DNA from 2 places in the Mycobacterium sp. IDUB_21 genome. Region 1 is predicted to be linked to the other one. Evidence: riboswitches for the same ligand, from Rfam matches in the RefSeq annotation. Region 1 holds a riboswitch; the other holds the start of a gene.
What was found. A riboswitch is a leader RNA that binds a small molecule or an ion and turns the genes downstream of it on or off. The one in region 1 is predicted to bind cobalamin.

Region 1 (6,649 bases):
CCGGCGACGACCAGGCCGTCGGATCGGCAAGATGCAGCCGGACTGTTCCGCTGGATTCGGAGTAGCGCAACTCATCGGGATCCAGATCCAGCAGCAGCCCGTGCTCGCAGAGCCCGCCGAGGGCGACCGACCAAAGTCGCGCCGCGAACCCGAGGAAGAATGTCGACGCCGCAACCCGAAGATCCGGTGCCCCGATGCGCTCCCGCACGCCTGCGAACGCGCCGGCGAGTAGCGCCTGGTCGGTGTAGAGCTGCGTCACCGGGCGCCAGTCGCCTCCGTCGTCGGTACCCGTGGAGACCGCGAAATACGGGCTGACATCCGATAATGCGGCCAGCGCCGATATCACCTGATCCTTTGGCGCGCAGCGTTGCGCGTCCGCGGGCAGTGCCCGCAGCCGCTCCGGCAGGTCACGCAATGCGGTGCGGATGGTCGACGTTGCGGAGCGCAGTGTGATCGTGGCGGGATCGGTTGCGGTGATGGAGATCTCGCAGCCTTCGGCAGGCCCGTCGACGTCCCAGCCTTCCCGGGACAACACCCGGATCAGCGCCGCGCGCAGCGGCTCCGGGGCGTCGACGCGGGCACCCCGGAGCTCACCGTTCTCGGTGCCGAACTCGAACATGCCGCTGGCCGGGTCGAAACGCAGCGTGTCGGTGTCGAACATCGCGCCGATGCGCCCCGACAGCATCAGTTCCTCACCGACGGTGTCCACCAAGGTGCCCGCCGGATCCAGCAGCCACACCCGGTCGGCCACCCGCAGCGCCAGTTCCAGGTCGTGGGTGCTGCACACCACGGCCAGCTGCTGCTCGCGGGCCAGTTCGCGCAGGAGCCCGAACAGTCCGGCTCGCGAGGACACGTCCAGGAACGCGGTCGGTTCGTCGAGCACCAGCAGCCCGGGCTGTTGAGCCAGCGCACGGGCGGTCAGGACGCGCTGACATTCACCGTCGGACAGTTCGGATGCCGGTCGTGACGCCAGATGCTGCGCGCCGGTCGCCGTCAGCGCCCAGTCGATGATCTCGTCGTCCTCGGGACGCAGCCGGGCGCCCAGACCCAGGTGCGGGATGCGGCCCAGCCCGACGAGTGCCCGCGCTGACAGCAGCCCCGGGTCGACCCGCTCGGTCAACACCACCGCGACCCGGCGGGCCAGTTCGTCGCGGGGCAGCCCGGTCAGGTCGGCGCCGTCCAGCAGGACCCGGCCGCCGAGCGCGGGCTGCAGCCCGGCCAGGGTGCGGATCAGGGTGGACTTGCCGGCGCCGTTGGGTCCGATCAGCACGGTCAGTTCGCCGCGCCGGGCCTGCGCGCTCATCCCGGCCGCCACGGTCGTCGATCGGCGCCGGCTGCGGTAGCCGATCGCCAGGCTGGCCAGTTCCACAGCGGGTGTCATGCGGGTCATGACGGCACCCCGGATCCGCGGCGGGCCCGCAGCAGCACGGTGATCACCACTGGCGCCCCTACCAGTGCGGTGACCGCGTTGATCGGGATGACCAGATCGCTGTCCGGTACCTGGCTGACGATGCCGCATGCCAGCGCGGCGACCGCACCCAACAACACCACCGTCGGCAGCACCACGCGGTGATCGGAGGTCCCGACGGCGATGCGGGCGACGTGCGGCACCACCAGCCCGAGGAACGCGATCGGCCCGCAGAACGCGGTCGTCACACCTGCCAGCAGCGACGCCGAGGCGACCGTGACCACCCGGGCCCGGTGCACGTGAATCCCCATGGTCGCCGCGTAACTCTCACCGAGCAGCAGGGCGTTGAGCGGCCTGATCGTCATTGCCGCGGTAATCAACCCGACGGCCACCAGCGGCAGCAACAACCGCAGGTCGGCCCAGCCGGTTCCGGCGAAGCTGCCCAGGCCCCACAACAGGTACTGCTGCACCCGCTGCGGATCGGAATACACCAGCGCCAGACTCACCAGCGCGGTGCTGGCCGCACCGATCATCACCCCGATCAACAGCAGCGTCGCCGCCGAGCGGGTCCAGCGCGACAGCATCAGCACCAGCGTCAGCATCGCCGCCGCGCCCAGCGCCGCCGCGATGACCTCCCCGCCGCGGCTGGCGCCGGCGGTGAAGAAACCGGCGCCGGCCGCACCGCCGGCCAGCACCACCAGCGCCACACCGAGGCTGGCCCCGGAGCTGACCCCGAGGATGTAGGGGTCGGCCAGGGTGTTGCGGAACAGGGTCTGCAGCTGCAGCCCGGCGACCCCGAGTGCGGACCCGGCGGCCAGCGCGGTGAGCACCCGCGGCAACCGCATGTTCGCCACGATCACCTGCCAGCGGGGATCGGAGGCTTCGGCGCCGAACAGCACCCGCACGGTGTCGGCCAGCGGCACCCGCACCGGGCCGAGCGCCAGGCCCAGCAGGACCAGCACCAGGACCGCGGCGGCCAGCCCCGCCAGCACCAGGGTGGTGCGCGCCTTCATCGGTCCACCCGTCGGTAGAACTCGAAGACGTGGTCGGTCCCCAGCTCGGGATGCAGGATCGCGAGCAGGTCGCCGAGCAGCAGATCCGGTCGCGCGGTGCCGCGTTCCCAGTACAGATTGCCGCCGCCGGGGCCGATGGCTTTGGTCGCCGACCACACCTGGCCGCTGCGGACCGCGGTGAGTTCGCCGTACCGGCTGTCGCGCGCCACCGCGTCGTCGACGGTTTTCCAATCGTCGGTGACCAGCCACAGCGCAGCGCTTCCCGCTCGGGTGTAGACCGATTCGAAATTCAGCTGCCTGTTCTCGGCGCCGTGGTCGGCCAGCCAGGGGTAGCTACCGCCGGCGTCGGCGACGAGGCGGCCGGAGTAGCTGGCCCCGGTGGGCATCGACCAGCTGCCCGAATACATGGTGCCGACCAGCACGTCGACGGGTCGGGTCCCCGCGGCCTGTGCGGCCAGCGCGCGGTAGCGGTCGCGGACGGACTCGTAGGCCTGCCCGGCCCGGCGTTCGGTGCCGGTCAGCGCGGCGAAAACCTTGACCCACTCGGCGCGGCCCAGCGGGGTGGGCTCCAGCCATTCGGCGTCCGCCACCACCGGGATGCCGGCCTCGCGCAGCTTGGGATAGCCGGGATCGTCCATGCCCTGGGTGACCAGTACGTCGGGACCGGCCTGCAGCACGCTCTCGATGTTGACCTGTCCGCCGGGCGCGTAGCCGACGATCTCGCCGGCGTCGATGCGCGCGCGGATCTGTGGGTCGGCGACCGCGGCCGGGCTCGCCACGCCGGTGACCACCCCGGCCTTATCGAGTTCGGTGATCATCGCCAGATGCGTCGTCGAGCCCGAGTACAGGCTGTGCACCGGGACGGTGATCTGTTGGGCCCGGGCCAATTCGGGGTCCAGTTCGCCGCTCAGCGCCGGCGCCGGCGCCCCGCAGCGCACCAACACATACGACACGGGTTTGCCGCCGAGGTAGGGGCGGTGGACGGTCAGCACCTGGTAGCTGCGGTGGTACTCGATACTGAAGTTGGTGGCCTCGGACAGCGTCGACTTGTCCGGAAAGTAGTCGGTGTGCGGATCGAAGTCGGTGATGCAGCCCTGCCGCGCCTCGGGGGTGCGCGGGACGCGCTGGGCCGAGCAGCCGGCCAGCGCGGTGGCCAGCGCTATTACCAGCGCTATGGCTAGCGCAGGGACTACCCGCAGTGCACGGGACATGGGCGCGCATCAGCTTCCTCGGGGTACACCGCCCCGGTTCGCAGGACGCGATGACGTGAGTCTCCTGGCTCTCGGATCACTGTTCGCCTCGCCTTCCAGCCCCACAAACGGCGGGCCGTGGCTGATGAGGGTCACTCCCCGATGACAGTGGCGGGACCGCGCCGGATTCGCACCGGCTTCCTCACTGTGATGCCATCGCCTTACCGGCGACATTCTCGCATGCCGTGCTGCGTTAGGCTGGCCGCCGTCTCGCGGCGTCAGGAACCCGGTGCGAATCCGGCGGGTCAGCGAGGCTCGTCGGAGTTGGCCCGAAGGGGCGGCGGAGGCGAGCCGAAGCTGGGACCGCCGCTCAATTCCGGGGCGGTTCCGCCACTGTGAGGGGCGCATCGGCAAGCGCCCCGAGCCAGATACGGCCGCGGGGCATCCGACGATACGGGGCGCGAACCCCGGGGAGGACCCCTCATGCGGCGCATCGCCTTGCTCTCCACCTCCGACACCGACCTGCTGTCGGCGCGGGCCAGCGGCGCCGCCTACCGGCTCGGCAACCCGGCGCGTCAGGACATCGAGCCGGTGCTGACGGGCGCCGATGTCGTGGTGCTGCGGATCCTGGGGTCGTCCGCAGAGATCGAGACCGAGCTGAAGTTGCTGCGTGCGACGGGCCTGCCGCTGGTGGTGCTCGGCGGGGAGCGGTCTCCCAATGCCGAGTTGATGGAGTGCTCGACGGTCCCGATCGGGTTGGCGGCGCAGGCGCACGCCTATCTCGCCGAGGGCGGCCCGGCGAATCTGGCTCAGCTGCACGCGTTCTTGTGCGACACGGTGCTGCTCACCGGTGAGGGTTTCGACGAGCCGAGGGTGATACCGGAGTGGGGGTACGCTGCCCGCGCGGCGGTCGAGACTTCCGCGGAAGCCGTGCGGGTGGGAGTGCTGTACTACCGGGCGCACGAGGTCAGCGGCAACGCCGGATTCGCCCACGCCCTGGCCGACGCGATCGACGCCACCGGCCGGGCGGTCGGGGTGCCGATCTTCGCCGCGTCGCTGCGCAACGCCGCCGATGAGCTGTTCGATGCGCTGGGCACCCTGGACGCGGTGGTGGTCTGCATGCTGGCGGCCGGCGGCGCGATGAACGCCACCGCGACCGTGGGTGCCGGCGACGACGATGGCGCGTGGGACATCGAGCGGGTCGCCGCGCTGGACATCCCGGTGTTCCAGGGGCTGTGCCTGGCCTCATCGCGGGCGGACTGGGCGGCCAACGACGACGGTGTCACCCCGCTGGACTCGGCCACCCAGATCGCGATCCCGGAATTCGACGGCCGGATCATCACGGTGCCGTTCTCCTTCAAGGAGATCGACGACGACGGGCTGCCGCACTACGCCGCCGACGCCGAACGCTGCACCCGGGTGGCGGGCGTCGTGGTGAACCACGCCGTGCTGCGCCGCATCCCGAATGATCAGAAGAAGCTGGCGCTGGTGCTGTCGGCCTACCCCACCAAGCACTCACGGGTCGGCAACGCGGTCGGTCTGGACACGCCGGCGTCGGCGGTGCGGCTGCTGCACCGGCTGGCCGACGAGGGGTATGACGTCGGAGACGGCTTCGGGGTGCTGGGCATCGCTGACGAGACCGAAGCGGGGGACCGGCTGATCCACACCCTGATCGAGGCCGGCGGCCAGGACGAGGACTGGCTGTCCGCCGCCCAGCTGGCCGACGCTCAGGTGCGGGTGACCGCAGCACAGTACGCCGAATGGACCGCTGAGCTGCCGAGCGCGCTGCGCGACGCGATGGCGCAGGCGTGGGGCCCGGCGCCGGGCAAGCTGTTCGTCAACGACGCCGGTGAGATCGTGCTGGCCGCAATGCGATCCGGAAACGTCGTGCTGATGATCCAGCCGCCGCGCGGGTTCGGGGAGAACCCGGTGGCGATCTACCATGACCCGGAGCTGCCGCCGAGCCACCACTACCTGGCCGCATACCGTTGGCTGGCAAACGGTTTCGGTGCGCACGCGGTGATCCACCTGGGCAAGCACGGCTCGATGGAGTGGCTGCCCGGCAAGACCGCGGCGCTGTCGGCGAGTTGCGCCACCGACGCCATGATCGCCGATCTGCCGTTGATCTACCCGTTTCTGGTCAACGACCCCGGTGAGGGCGCGCAAGCCAAGCGCCGGGCGCACGCCACCATCGTCGACCACCTGATCCCGCCGATGGCGCGCGCCGAGTCCTACGGCGATATCGCCCGTCTTGAGCAGCTGCTCGACGAGTACGGCAACATCGCCACGATGGACCCGGGAAAGCTGCCGGCGATCCGCGGCGAGATCTGGAACCTGATGCGCGCGGCGGAGATGCACCGCGATCTGGGGCTCGACGAGCGGCCCGAGGATGAAGAGTTCGATGACTTTCTGCTGCACGTCGACGGCTGGCTCTGTGAGATCAAGGACGCCCAGATCCGCGACGGACTGCACGTGCTCGGTGGCGCCCCGATCGGCCCGGAGCGGGTCAACCTGGTACTGGCGATCCTGCGCGCCCCGCAGGTTTGGGGCGGGGTGGACCATGCGGTGCCCGGGTTGCGGGCCGCGCTGGGCTTGAAGGACGACGCCCCGGCGGCGGCGGTCGACGAGATCGAGGGCCGCGCCCGGGAACTGGTCGAAGCGATGGAGGCCGCCGCCTGGCAGCCGGATACGGCCGATTCGCTGCACTCCGATCCCGAGGTGCGCCGGGTGCTGAGATTCGCTGCCACCGAGGTGGTTCCGCGGCTGGCCGGCACGGCAGCCGAGCTGGACTCGGTGCTGCACGCCCTGGCCGGCGGATTCGTGCGGCCGGGCCCGAGCGGGTCGCCGCTGCGCGGTCTGGTCAACGTGCTGCCCACCGGACGTAACTTCTACACCGTCGACCCGCGGGCGGTGCCGTCTCGGCTGGCGTGGCAGACCGGACAGGCCATGGCGGATTCGTTGGTTCAGCGCTACCTCGACGAAACCGGCGGTTACCCGGAGTCGGTGGGACTGTCGGTGTGGGGGACCTCGGCGATGCG
Region 2 (6,649 bases), on a different contig from region 1:
ACCTCGTCGGTCTTGCGGGTCTTCAGGCCGCAGTCCGGATTGACCCAGAGGCGTTGCGCCGGAACGGCGTCCAGTGCCTCACGCAGCGATGTTGCCATCTCGTCGGTGGACGGCACCCGCGGCGAGTGGATGTCGTAGACACCCGGTCCCACCCCGTTGGAGAACCCGATCGCGTTGAGGTCGTCGAGCACCTCCATGTGCGAGCGCGCCGCCTCGATCGAGGTGACGTCGGCATCCAGGTCGGCGATCGCCCCGATCACCTCGCCGAACTCCGAGTAGCACAGGTGGGTGTGGATCTGGGTGGCGTCGCTCACCCCCGAGGTCGACAGCCGGAAGGCACCGACCGCCCAATCCAGGTAGGCCTCCTGGTCCGCCCTGCGCAGCGGCAGCAGCTCGCGCAACGCCGGCTCGTCGACCTGGATCACCGCGATGCCGGCTTTCTCCAGGTCTACCGTCTCGTCGCGGATGGCCAGCGCGACCTGGTTGGCGGTGTCGGCCAGCGGCTGGTCGTCGCGGACGAACGACCAGGCCAGGATGGTGACCGGACCGGTCAGCATGCCCTTGACCGGCTTGTCGGTCAGCGACTGGGCGTAGGTCGCCCAGGCGGTCGTCATCGGCTGCGGCCGGGAGACGTCGCCGAACAGCACCGGCGGACGCACGCACCGGCTGCCGTAGGACTGCACCCAGCCGTTGGCGGTGGCGAAGAAGCCCTCCAACTGCTCGGCGAAGTACTGCACCATGTCGTTGCGCTCCGGCTCGCCGTGCACCAACACGTCCAGGCCGAGCTGCTCTTGCAGCTTGATGACGTCGGCGATCTCGGCCTTCATCCGGCGGGTGTACTCCGCCTCGTCGATCTCACCGGCGACCAGCGCGGCCCGGGCCTTGCGGATGTCGACCGTCTGCGGGAACGACCCGATGGTGGTGGTGGGCAGCGGCGGCAGGTGCAACCGCTCGTCCTGGGCGGCCCGGCGAGCCTCGGCACTGCCTCGATGTGCACCGGACGCGGTGATCGTGGCGATGCGGCCACGCACGTCGGCGTTGTTCAGCCGCGGGTCGGACTTGCGCGAGGCGACGGCGGCGTCGGACGCGGCGATCTCGTCGGCGATCTCGTCCGAGGCGTCGCGACCGTCGCGCACGGCACGGGCCAGGGTGGCCACCTCGGTCACCTTCTCGGCGCCGAACGCCAGCCAGCTACGCAGGTTCTCGTCCAGGCCCGTCTCGCCTTGCAGCGTGTATGGCACGTGAAGGGTCGAGCATGATGTAGATACAGCCACTGCAGCCGCACTTGCGAGCAGGGGCGCCAGCTTCGCCAGCGCGGCATCCAGGTCGGTGCGCCAGATGTTGCGACCGTCGACCAGACCGGCGACCAGCATCTTGGAGGCCAGCTCTGGAACCGCGGCAACTGAGGTCTCCGAGCCGTAGACCAGGTCGACCCCGATCGCCTCGACCGGCGTGCGGGCCAGGGCGGGAAGCGCCGCGCCAGGGTCGCCGAAGTAGGTGGCGACGAAGATCGACGGCCGGTTGGCCGCGCCGGCGAGGCGGGTGTAGACCTGCTCGGCCAGCGCGGGGGCGTCAGCGGCGATGTCGGTCACCAGCACCGGCTCGTCGATCTGCACCCACTCGGCGCCGGCCTCGGCCAGCTTGGAAAGCAGCTCGGTGTAGACGTCGGTCAGCTCGTCGAGGCGGAAGACCGGCGCCGGCGCGCCGTCGACGGCCTTGCTCAACAGCAGGAACGTAACCGGTCCGATGATCACCGGTCGCGCCGGGATCCCCTGCTCCTGAGCCTCTTTCAGCTCGGCGAGCACCTTGGTCGGGTTCAATTCGAACTTGGTGTCCGGGCCGATCTCCGGAACGATGTAGTGATAGTTGGTGTCGAACCACTTGGTCATCTCCAGCGGGGCGATGTCCTTGTTACCCCGGGCTGCCGCGAAGTAGCGATCCAACTCGTCGGCGACATCGGCAACCCGAGCCGGCAGCGCACCGAGCAACACCGCGGTGTCCAGCATCTGGTCGTAGTAGGAGAACGTGTTCACCGGCACCGAGTCCAGGCCGGCCTCGGTCAACTGCGCCCAGGTGTCACGACGCAGGCCTGCCGCGACGTTCTTGAGTTCGTCCTGGCCGATCCGGCCTGCCCAGTAACTCTCGGTGGCGCGCTTGAGTTCGCGGCGCGGTCCGATCCGCGGAGAGCCGAGGACGGTGGCGGTAAAGGGTTGAACGGTCACGATTTGATCCTTCAATTGTGAGGGTGGGGCACCGCCGGCGGTCGTCCAGCTGATCCGGTCTGTGCAATTTAATGCACTACAACCCTCAAAACCAGACGCCCATTCCGCGAGGCGGTGATCCGCTGGGCGCGGCGCGCCCAGCACAACAGGCAGGTCTTCGGACTCGCAGGCTCGCACGGGGGTGCACCTAGTGGCCGTCGCTTCCCAGTCACGAACACGTGACCAGTGCCTTTGACGGCGGTCGTTCCTGCATACCGCTGCGGGACAGTCCCGGATTCCCACCGGGTTCCCTCTCGCGCCCCGCGGAAAACCCGCGTCGCGCTCGATGCCGACGCCACCTCGCGGCGGTATCGACAAACCAGTTGCGTCATCAAGATTACCTGGTCAACCGGCTTCAAGTGCCTCCGGAATGGGCGTCTGGCCGTCGTTGAACTCGATGGTGCGGTGAATCGTCGAGTCGTCGGTCAGACAGGCCGCGATCACCTGTGCGACGTTGCCCCGGGACACGGATCCCTTTTCAGCGGCACCCTCGGCCGCAGTCCCAACCTCGATGCGGCCGGTGGCCGGCTCCACGGTGAGCCGACTGGGCCCCAACACCGTCCAATCCAGGTCAGCGGCCCGCAGGTGGGCGTCGGCGCCCGCCTTGGCTTGCGCGTACGGGTAGAACGGGTCGCCGTCGAGCACGCCGTGCCCGGGTCCGGCGCCGAAGTAGGACACCATCACGAACCGGCGCACCCCAGCTTGCCCAGCGGCATCGATCACCCGCATCGCCGCGTCGCGGTCCACCGCGTAGGTGCGAGCAGGGTTGCCGCCGCCGGCGCCGGCGGTGAACACCACCGCGTCGTGGTCGGCCACCAGTTCGGCCAGACCGTGGGTGTCGAGCTGTTCGATGTCGGCCACCACGGGAATCGCCCCGGTCACCGCGACCTCCTCGGAATGGTCGGGATTCCGGAAGACCGAGGTCACCTGGTCACCGCGTTCGGACAGGATGCGGCCGAGTAGCAAGGCGATCTTGCCGTGGCCGCCGATGATTACGATGCGCGCCATGGTTTCGACGCTACGCGAGACTTGAGCACCCCCGTTGGCGATGGCCGGAGGCGCCGGTCGACAATCGTCGTCAAGGACCCATCGTTGATGAAGGAGAGCACCCATGGCCGAAGCAGTCATCGTAGAGGCAGTGCGTTCGCCGATCGGCAAGCGCAACGGCGGACTTTCCGGGGTACACCCTGCGGAGCTTTCCGCCCAGGTGCTCAACGGGCTCGTCGGGCGGGCCGGGGTGGACCCCGCCCTGGTCGACGACGTGATCTGGGGCTGTGTCATGCAGGCCGGCGAGCAGGCCCTGGACATCGGCCGGACCGCACTGCTGACCGCGGGCTGGCCGGAGTCGGTGCCCGGGGTGACGGTGGACCGCCAGTGCGGATCCAGCCAGCAGTCGGTGCACTTCGCCGCCGCCGGCGTGGTGGCCGGGCACTATGACGTCGTTGTCGCCGGCGGCGTGGAGTCGATGTCGCGCACCCCGATGGGCGCCTCGCTGGCCAACGGTGGGCACCCCTACCCGGAGGCGTTCCGGAGCCGTTACAGCCAGACTCCGAACCAGGGGACCGGCGCGGAGATGATGGCCGAGAAGTGGGGTTTGGACCGCACCGCGCTCGATGAATTCGCCCTGGCCTCGCATGAAAAGGCAGCCGCAGCACAGGATTCCGGCGCGTTCACCGACGAGATCGTCGGGATCAAGGACGGCGAGGGCAACGTGATCAGCGCCGACGAGGGTATTCGCCGCGGCACCACGATCGAGAAGATGGCTCAGCTCAAGCCGGCGTTCAAAGAGGACGGCGTGATTCACGCCGGCAACTCCAGCCAGATCTCCGACGGCTCGGCGGCGCTGTTGTTCATGTCGGCGGACAAGGCACGTGAACTCGGGCTGACCCCGCTGGCGCGGGTGCACACCGCGACGCTGGCCGGCGCCGACCCGGTGATGATGCTCAGTGCCCCGATCCCGGCCACCCAGAAGGCGCTGCAGCGCAGCGGCCTGAGCGTCGACGACATCGGGGTGTTCGAGGTCAACGAGGCGTTCGCCCCGGTGCCGATGGCGTGGCTCGCCGAGATCGGCGCGGATGCGAAGAAGCTCAACCCCAATGGCGGGGCGATCGCGCTCGGTCACCCGCTCGGCGGCTCCGGCGCCCGGATCATGACCACCATGCTGTACCACATGCGCGCCAACGGGATTCGCTACGGCCTGCAGACCATGTGTGAGGGTGGCGGCCAGGCCAACACCACCATCTTGGAGCTGCTGTGAGCGACGCGGCCGTTCTGGTAGAACGGCGCGGTAACGTCCTGCTGGTCACCATAAACCGCCCCGAAGCCCGCAACGCCGTCAACGGCGCGGTCAGCACCGGCATCGGCGACGCCCTGGCGCAGGCCCAGGATGACGACGAGGTACGCGCGGTGGTGATCACCGGCACCGGTGACAAATCCTTTTGTGCCGGAGCCGATCTCAAAGCGATCGCCAGTCGGGAGAACATCTACCACCCGGAGCACCCGGAGTGGGGTTTCGCCGGTTACGTGCAGCACTTCATCGACAAGCCGACCATTGCGGCGGTCAACGGCACCGCGCTCGGCGGTGGCACCGAGATCGCGCTGGCCAGCGACCTGGTGGTTGCCGAGCAGCGGGCGCAATTCGGGCTGCCAGAGGTCAAACGCGGCCTGATTGCCGGTGCCGGTGGGGTTTTCCGCATCGTCGACCAACTGCCCCGCAAGGTCGCCTTGGAGTTGCTTTACACCGGGGACCCGATGTCGGCCGCAGACGCCGCCCGCTGGGGGCTGGTCAACCGGGTGGTCGACGATGGTGGGGCACTGGAGGCCGCCCTGGAGCTGGCCGAACAGATCACCGGCAACGCGCCGCTGTCGGTGCGGGCCAGCAAGCGAATCGCCTACGGCGTCGAGGACGGCGCCATCCCCGGCGAGGCGGCGGACTGGGCCCGCAGCGGCCGGGAGTTCAGCGCGCTGCTGCGCTCCGAGGACGCCAAGGAGGGGCCGCGAGCGTTCGCCGAGAAGCGCGCGCCGGTGTGGAAAGCGCGTTGAGCGGAGTGCCTGAACCGCTGATCATCCCCATTCGCGGGCGCGCCCCCCAGCTGCACCCGGAGTCATGGGTGGCGCCCAACGCCAGCCTGATCGGCCAGGTCAGCCTGGCCGCCCGGGCCAGCGTCTGGTACTCGGCCACGCTGCGCGCCGAAGTCGAGCCGATCGAGATCGGCATCGACACCAACATTCAGGATGGGGTGACCATCCACGTCGACAAGGAGTTCCCGGCCCGGGTGGGTGCCCGGGTCAGCGTCGGGCACAACGCGGTGTTGCACGGCTGCACCATCGAGGATGACTCCCTGATCGGGATGGGCGCGATCATCCTCAACGGCGCCGTCGTGGGGGAAGGCTCCCTGATCGCGGCCGGCGCCGTCATCCCGCAGGGCACGGTGGTGCCGCCCCGATCGCTGGTGTCGGGGGTGCCGGGCCGGGTACGACGGGAGCTCAGCGAGGCCGAAGTACGCAACAACCGGTACAACGCCGCGGCCTACCGGCGGCTGATCGAAGTCCACCGGGCGAACTGACGCAATCAGGCCACCGGCTGCCATTCGGCCGCTACGTTTTAGGGCATGACCCAGACCAGTTCGGCCCGACCCGGCCTGCTGCGCGAATTCACCGACATCTTCAATAAGGTCTCGCTGCCCTACCACGAGCCGCGGGCCGTTGTGACGCGTCGTCGTGTCGTCGTGGCCGTGGTGGTGCTGATCGGCGCCGCGGTACTGGCTTTCATGCACACCAAGAACCCGGGCGACGCGGCGTTCTACTGGTTGTCACTGGCCTTGGCCGCGATCTGGTCGGTGGGGGCGGTTCTGGCGGGTCCGCTGCACCTGGGTGCGGTGCGCTTCCGGGGCCGCAACGAGCGGCCGGTGTTCACCGGCACCGGCGTCGGCTTGGTGCTCGGCGGGGTGTTCTTGCTCGGCGGGCTGGCGGTGCAGCAGATCCCTCCGCTGGCCGGGCAGGTGATCGCGATCTTGGACTACACCACTCACGTGTCCTGGCGGCTGGTGGTGCTGATCGCCATCGTCAACGCGATCGCTGAAGAGATGTTCTTCCGCGGTGCGCTGTTCAGTGCGTTCGGCCGCCACTATCCGCTGGTGTTTTCGACGCTGCTCTACACCGCGGCGATGGCGGCCGCCGGCAATCTGATGATCGGTGTCGCCGCGCTGGTGCTGGGGACCGTCTGCGCGATCGAGCGCCGCGCCACCGGCGGCGTGTTGGCGTCGGTGCTGACGCACCTGGTGTGGGGGCTGGTGATGGTCCTCGCGCTGCCGTCGATCTTCGGGATGTAGTACCCCCCTTGCGCGAGCGTGCATGTCCCCGGCCGACACGCCGCGCGCGACACCGTT

Region 2: linked by a shared signal. The riboswitch ahead of metE (5-methyltetrahydropteroyltriglutamate--homocysteine S-methyltransferase) and the one ahead of ACZYY4_RS02880 (ABC transporter substrate-binding protein) in region 1 are both predicted to bind cobalamin.

Annotation. Positions count from the first base shown of each region.
Region 1 covers NZ_JBVAXQ010000001.1:595,659-602,307, forward strand. Annotated here, with positions in the region: gene ACZYY4_RS02870 (ATP-binding cassette domain-containing protein) at 1-1,390, opposite strand, end outside; gene ACZYY4_RS02875 (FecCD family ABC transporter permease) at 1,387-2,421, opposite strand; gene ACZYY4_RS02880 (ABC transporter substrate-binding protein) at 2,418-3,632, opposite strand; cobalamin riboswitch at 3,670-3,862, opposite strand; gene cobN (cobaltochelatase subunit CobN) at 4,095-6,649, shown strand, end outside.
Region 2 covers NZ_JBVAXQ010000012.1:122,247-128,895, reverse strand. Annotated here, with positions in the region: gene metE (5-methyltetrahydropteroyltriglutamate--homocysteine S-methyltransferase) at 1-2,237, opposite strand, end outside; cobalamin riboswitch at 2,354-2,552, opposite strand; gene ACZYY4_RS17810 (SDR family oxidoreductase) at 2,607-3,269, opposite strand; gene ACZYY4_RS17805 (thiolase family protein) at 3,373-4,518, shown strand; gene ACZYY4_RS17800 (crotonase/enoyl-CoA hydratase family protein) at 4,515-5,303, shown strand; gene ACZYY4_RS17795 (gamma carbonic anhydrase family protein) at 5,309-5,827, shown strand; gene ACZYY4_RS17790 (lysostaphin resistance A-like protein) at 5,873-6,592, shown strand.